DNA from 2 places in the Colwellia sp. 6_MG-2023 genome. Region 1 is predicted to be linked to the other one. Evidence: predicted binding sites of a transcription regulator. Region 1 holds the regulator's gene; the other holds the start of a gene.
The links. Region 1 encodes FNR, which switches genes on or off when oxygen is low (the NO sensors DNR and NnrR bind a similar motif). Its sites were predicted from a motif close to TTGATCTAGATCAA; they were not measured.

Region 1 (3,430 bases):
TTTTGATCGAGATTGACAGCTATAACGTCAAATTTAATGGGCGCTACACGTTTTAAGTGTAAAAGGATGTCAAGCATTACGAAAGAATCTTTACCTCCACTTATGGCACAAAGAATTTTATCGCCTTCTTCAATCATGTTGTAATCAGAAACGGCTTTGCCTGTTAGGTGTCTGATTTTTTTTTCTAGCTTATTGCTAATAGCTTGTTGAGTATTCATTAAAAACTACTTACCACTTAATCACATTAGATATTATATTTTCGATGGTAAATTCTATCATAGGTTAAAAGTTTAAAGTGGTATTAAAGTTGTTTGAAAGGGGATTATTTCGACGTTATATTAGCTTAATAAAGACTGAAAAAGGTTACATACCTCTTTCAGTCTTTGATTTCAGTATGAGAAAATACTTTTACTGTAGCGGAGACACATAACCTTCAGGTTTTAGCGCAAGTACATCACAGTTAAGTTGGTCAATGACATGCTCTGCGGTATTACCAATTAATGCTGCAGAAATACCCGTTCGGCCTATTGTGCCTAGCACAACTAGCTCAGCATCAATTTTATCCGCGACTTCTTCAATGACTCTTTCAGGTAAGCCTTCTTCAACGTGAGTGTTAGTGATATCAATTTCAAATTCAGTCGCATGTGCTGCCATCGACTTTTTATGATGTTGCAGCATAGTATTATTGTATTCACTAGAGTTAAACTCTGGTATTTCAATTGCAATGTTAACAGGTGTGCCAGGAAATGAATTTACTAAATGAACGTTTCCTTGAATCAGCTGTGCTAATTTTTTTGCTTCTTTAGTAATTTTATTATTAAGTGAATTGTGCTCTGTTTCATCACTTCCGACATTAATTGCTGCAAGTATGTTCCCATTGCTTGGCCATTCATGCTCTTTTACTAATAATACTGGACATGGACATTTACGCAATATATGCCAATCAGTAGGAGTAAAAATTACCGATTTGAATTTGTCATGTTGATGAGTCCCTTTAATGACTAGATCGTAATTATTTTGGATTACTTGTTCAATAATAGATTCAAAAGGGCGATTATGCCAAACAACTAAGTTACTAATATCAATATCAGGCTTTAAATTACTTATAATACCTTCTAGCCAAAGCTCTTTATCTTTAATAACAGATTGTCGCATAGCGCCACGATCATCGTTGGAAAGGATAGTAGTCATCTCATAAGAGAAGTCAAAGATACTTAGAAAAGCAGTTACTTCCACCTGACCGCCACTTGCTTTAATATTGGCAGCTAAGTCTATTGCTCTTTGTAATGCTTTTTGTTCATCAGTTGATGGGTCGATAACGACTAGAATTTTTTGATAGGTTTTCATGATAATTCTCCCTGTTGTTATACATTGGTTAAACTTTATTAAAGCTTAAGTAATTTATATCAAAAGTGTGAGATTAATGCTTGTTTTAAATCAAAGTATAAGGGATTTAAAACAAGCATTATAAATTATAACGCTAGAAAGCCTTTGAGGAGCTAAAGTTCGGCACAATTAACAAGTTCATTGAGGTTTATGATAGTAATAAGTTTACCATCAACCTTAATTAAGCCTGTTTTATGAAAACGATTTAATAAACGGCTGATTGTTTCAACGGTAAGTCCAATGTAATTACCAATATCGCTTCGTGTCATTGTAAGGCGAAATTCATTGGCTGATAAACCTCTGGCACGATAGCGTTTGCTTAAGCTGACTAAAAAAGTAGCAACACGTTGTTCGGCATTCTTTCTGTTCAACAACGTAAGCATTTCTTGATCGGTTCTAATCTCGTTACTCATTAAGCGTAAAACTTGTTTCTTAAGTTTTGGCATAGTATTAGATAAAGTATCTAAATTATCGTAAGGAATTTCACATATCATCGATGTTTCTAAAGCTTGAGCAAAACTTTTATGTTCTGATTCGGCAATAGCGTCAAATCCTAGTAAATCTCCAGCTAAGTGAAAGCCAGTGATTTGTTCTTCACCTTGTTCATTAACGGTAAAAGTTTTAAATGTACCAGAACGAATAGCATAAAGCGCCTGCATTTCTTGACCATCAGTGAATATTTTATCACCTTTGTGGAAAGGACGTTTACGATCAATAATTTGATCAAGCGTATTAAGTTCTTGATCATTTAAGGTAAAAGGTAGACAAAGTTCACTAACACTACAGTTTTGACAGTTAATATGCTGTGCACCAGGGGAACTATTATTTAACATAGGCTACTCATTTATTTTATAGGAATAGGGTAAATTTTCATTTATGTATTTACTCTAATTTCTAGGATAATGCTATGGTATTAGAACATCTGGTGGTATGCAACAATAAAACTATAAATACCAAAGGTTATTAGTACTAACGCCATTATCTTTTTGAACGATGGTTTAGTTAAAGTATTTTTAATGCTACTAAACCCAATAGAAAGAGTTAACAGTGCGGGAAGAGTACCTAAGCCAAAAAAGAACATAATACTCGCCCCAGTATATATGCTACCGCTTGCCAGTGCCCAAGTTAAGGTTGAGTAGACTAATCCGCAAGGTAACCAGCCCCAAATGGCGCCAAGAGTAAGTGCTTTTATTGGTGAATTTACAGGGATGGCTTTACTGGCTAAAGGTGATATGTAACGCCATAAATGCTTACCTAGGGCTTCTATTCGATTTAACCACATCAACCACTGACCTAAATATAAACCAAGTAAGATCATAAAGGTTGCCGAAATTAACCGTAGACCAGCAAGTGGCATTCCAATATTTTTTGCCGCGATAGAGCCGGTAAATCCCACAATTGCGCCGATAAAAGCATAGGAAGAAATACGACCAATATTGTATAAAATTACTAAGGCGGTTTTACTACGAGTAATTGAGGATGCTGTTGAGTGCTTAATAGGTCTCTGATTATTAACAGGTATTTGATTATTATATTTATTTGACTCAGGAAGGGCTGAAGTGAGCATGGTGGTAATCCCACCGCACATCACAATACAATGCCCTGAGCCAAGTAATCCTATTACAAATGCGGAGAATAAGTCTAGGTTCATTGAGTTAGTTACCGTTATGAGAACTGCTGACTTTGTTAGCCATGATTTGTACTGTCAGGTTTATCACTACTTTGTTTGGTTGTTTTATCATCCTCTTTATTATCAAAAAGAATACTCATACCTTCTTTTTCAAGGTCATCAAACTGTTCAGTTTTTACTGCCCAAAAGAACATATAAATACCCAGTGCTGTTAGTAATACCGCGATTGGAATTAAAAAATAAATAATGCTCATTTTTGTTTCTCTTGATCTTAAGGGCTATTATCTGAGTAAGCGTAGTGAATTACTGATCACTAAAATTGAGCTAACAGACATACCAATAACAGCCATGTAAGGTGTAATATAACCGGCTACAGCTAATGGTAATACAATAGCATTGTAGCCAAAAGCCCAT
Region 2 (3,430 bases), on a different contig from region 1:
AAGATGCTGCTCCAGAGTCATTAATTTCAGCAATGAAAGACATGGGCTTTGATGTTGATTCATCACGAGGAGAAAATTCAGGATTAAGTGTGATTATGCGCAAGCCTGATGGCACACTCAAAGGTGCAGCAGACAAGCGACGAGAAGGCGTAATAGGAACACTTTAAAGCTGCTTTCCTTAACTAACTTCGATTAACTAACTTAGAAACTAAATAAAGCGAATTATAGATAACGTTAGTTACCAAGCATTTGATTATATATGCACTCTCATTGCAAAGCCTGATTCTTTATCAGGCTTTTTCTTTCAGTTTTATACAAGTGTTAACTTTAAAACATGATACTTGGCTAAGTTAAATAACCCGAGAAAAACGTTGTTGGTTAATATGCTTTTTCATATAGGCATCAAAGCTCATACAAATATTACGGATAAGTAATCGAGCTTTTTGCTCAACTTTAATTTCTTTCACATTATTTTCAACTAAACCGTCTTCAATAAATGATGTTAATAACGGTAAATCTTCAGCAAAATAGTCATCAAAGTTGATATTATATTTTTCACTAATCTTTACTTTGCTAACATAAAGGTTACACATTAACTCTCGAATAACTTCACCACGTAAAATATCATCGTCAGTTAAACTAACGCCACGCTCAAGTGCATGTTGTTGGCTTTCAATCGCGTTATAATAGCTTTTTAAGTCTTTAGTATTTTGACCAAACGAACGTCCAATATTGCTGATCGATGACACGCCAAGCCCCAGTAAATCACAACCGCCTTTGGTAGTATAACCTTGAAAATTACGATGCAAAGTACCATCACGTTGAGCAACAGAAAGCTCATCATTCGATTTAGCGAAATGATCCATACCAATAAAATCGTAGCCATAACTACAAAGTGTTTCTATTGATAACTTCATTAAGGCAAATTTTAGTTTTACATCAGGCAGCCATTCATCACGTAACTTACGCTGTGCAGCAAAGCGACTTGGTAAATGGGCATAGCTGAACAATGAAATACGATCAACGTTCCACTCGTGCACTTTGTCTAAAGTATTTTTGAAGTTTTCTAAGGTTTGATGCGGTAAACCATAAATTAAATCGACATTAACAGACTGAAAACCTACCGCTTTTGCATGACCAATAAATTCACCAATAAACTCGGTTGACTGCACACGGTTTATTGCTTTTTGTACTTTTAAATCTAAATCTTGTACACCTAAGCTTAACCGGTTGAATCCTAATGAAAATAAGTGTTCGGCTAAATCCATCTGAATTTCGCGAGGATCAATCTCAATACTCATTTCTAATTCATCAGAAAAATCGAATTTTTCTTTTAATAGTGTCACCAAGGTTGTAATTTGTTTATGTGTTAAAAAGCTTGGTGTACCACCACCCCAGTGTAGCTGTTTAACTTTATACTCATTAAATAATGGGGCTTGTAGGGCAATTTCTTGCGCTAAATAATCAAGGTATATATCAGCTTTATCACGGTGGCGAGTAATTACTTTATTGCAACCACAGTAATAACAAAGGGTATGACAAAAAGGAATGTGCACATATAGCGATAATTCACGGTTAGATGAATCTTTTACCGCTTGAATAAAGTCATCATGCTTGAACTCATCATTAAACTCTAACGCAGTAGGATATGAGGTATATCTAGGGCCGCTGGTGTTATATTTACTGAGTAATTGATGATCGAAAAATTGACTTGCTTGCATGATGTTACCCGTAATTTATCTAAGCTAAAGCGATTAATAACGCGTATTATACTTAGATTAATTTCGAGTTTATTGATTCAACACAAGCAATGATCGAAATGTGTAAGTTATTTAAACTTGCTTCTTATGTTAAATAACCCACATTAATGTCTGTAGTTACGTAACTGAATTTGAAGCCTTTAAGGCACTGATTCTTTCTGTGACATACTGTTTCAATAAGCCAAGATCTGTCACAATATCATCATGTAATTTTGCTTCACTAGTCATACGTTGATAATCTTCTTTCATCCGCTGTTTTTTATCGAGTTTTTTTCTATCACCAAGAATTGAAAGGTGCTTTATTTCTTCATATTGTTGAAATATCGCAGGAAATTGTTGGGATAATTCACTGCTCAATTTTAAAGAATCAAGTAATACTGACAAACGCCAACATCCCTCACTAAAATCACACTGCTCTTCTTGCATAGCACGTACAATGATTTGCACACTAGCAAGTATTTTATCATCATGCTTAGCTAAGGCTTGCTGACGCAGTAGTTCATTTTGCTGTTGGGCGCGTTTTTGTACACTCAATTGTTTCAACAATTTACCTGCATAAAATGCTAAGCTTAAAACGATAATTACCGCAACAACAACGGCAATAAACCAGTAGGGATTCATATTCATTAACCTTAGCTATTATGTTATTTAGTTGAATCAGGTAAAGTGGAATTGTCTAACTTATCCCATAAATCTTCTTCAGAGCTAATGCTCGTGTTGATGATTTCGTCTTCTTCATCATCTAATTCAGCGCTTATTTCTTCATGACGTTCCATCATGTTGTTAAAGTAGTTAACTTCTTCGTGCGTTAAATCGATACCATCTTCTTGTTTAGCCAAAATAACTTGTAACTGCTCATCTTCTTCAATATTAGCTAATTCTTGCGCTAAACTAAGCTCCACATCAGTATCATCATTTACAGAACGTAATGCGGCAATAGGATCTTGTTTCGGTTTACTGGTTTTTACTTTAGCTTTAACTGGCTCATTTTTAGCTGGCTTAACAGGAGCGCCTAAATCGATAGCTTTTTTACTGCCAATGCGAGGATCTTTATTCAGATTAGCCTTTTGCTCTAAATTATTATCTAGCTGTGCTTCTTGTTGACGGTTACCCGGCTTTTTACCTGTTTTTTTACGCACTCTTTTTTCAATATTAGATAATTCAACTTTACTTAATTTGGCTTTCGCTGTTGGCGCGCCACCTGGTTTTCTAGATTTTTTTGTACGAGACATGAATATGATACTTTTTTAACGATTAATTGCGCTATTTTACGCCATTAACCGTTAAAAAGTAATGGATAGTTTCTAGTTTTGGATAACCGTATGAATGGTTTTGAATAATGTGCTTTTCTAACTGCTTTTATTCATGCAACCAAGCGGCATGTCGTGGTGCTTTTTTGGTTTTCGACCACTCTTCAACCATATCATAACCCACACGATTCAATTCTTTATATTGCTCTGGCGTACCTGTGTTAGCAGCTAACTCTAAACGATGCCCGTTAGGATCAAAAAAATAAATTGACTTAAACACCCCATGATTGACTGGCCCTAAAACATCGACACCTTTACTTTCCAATGTTTTTTTTGCTGAAATGAGTGCTTCAACACTTTCAATACGTAAGGCTAAATGTTGTACCCAAGCCGGTGTATTTTCATCTCGTCCCATATCAG

Region 2: a site for FNR is predicted at 1,794-1,807, ahead of hemN (oxygen-independent coproporphyrinogen III oxidase). Genes of this name have one in related genera too.

The regions. Positions count from the first base shown of each region.
Region 1 is NZ_JAUOPP010000006.1:62,717-66,146, forward strand. Features, by position in the region: gene ttcA (tRNA 2-thiocytidine(32) synthetase TtcA) at 1-218, opposite strand, end outside; gene uspE (universal stress protein UspE) at 409-1,347, opposite strand; gene fnr (fumarate/nitrate reduction transcriptional regulator Fnr) at 1,500-2,219, opposite strand; gene Q4503_RS05665 (sulfite exporter TauE/SafE family protein) at 2,300-3,037, opposite strand; gene ccoS (cbb3-type cytochrome oxidase assembly protein CcoS) at 3,073-3,270, opposite strand; gene Q4503_RS05675 (heavy metal translocating P-type ATPase) at 3,298-3,430, opposite strand, start outside.
Region 2 is NZ_JAUOPP010000018.1:96,149-99,578, reverse strand. Features, by position in the region: gene Q4503_RS12505 (gamma-glutamyltransferase family protein) at 1-167, shown strand, start outside; gene hemN (oxygen-independent coproporphyrinogen III oxidase) at 351-1,721, opposite strand; gene Q4503_RS12495 (DUF2489 domain-containing protein) at 1,878-2,381, opposite strand; gene yihI (Der GTPase-activating protein YihI) at 2,405-2,992, opposite strand; gene Q4503_RS12485 (VOC family protein) at 3,120-3,430, opposite strand, start outside.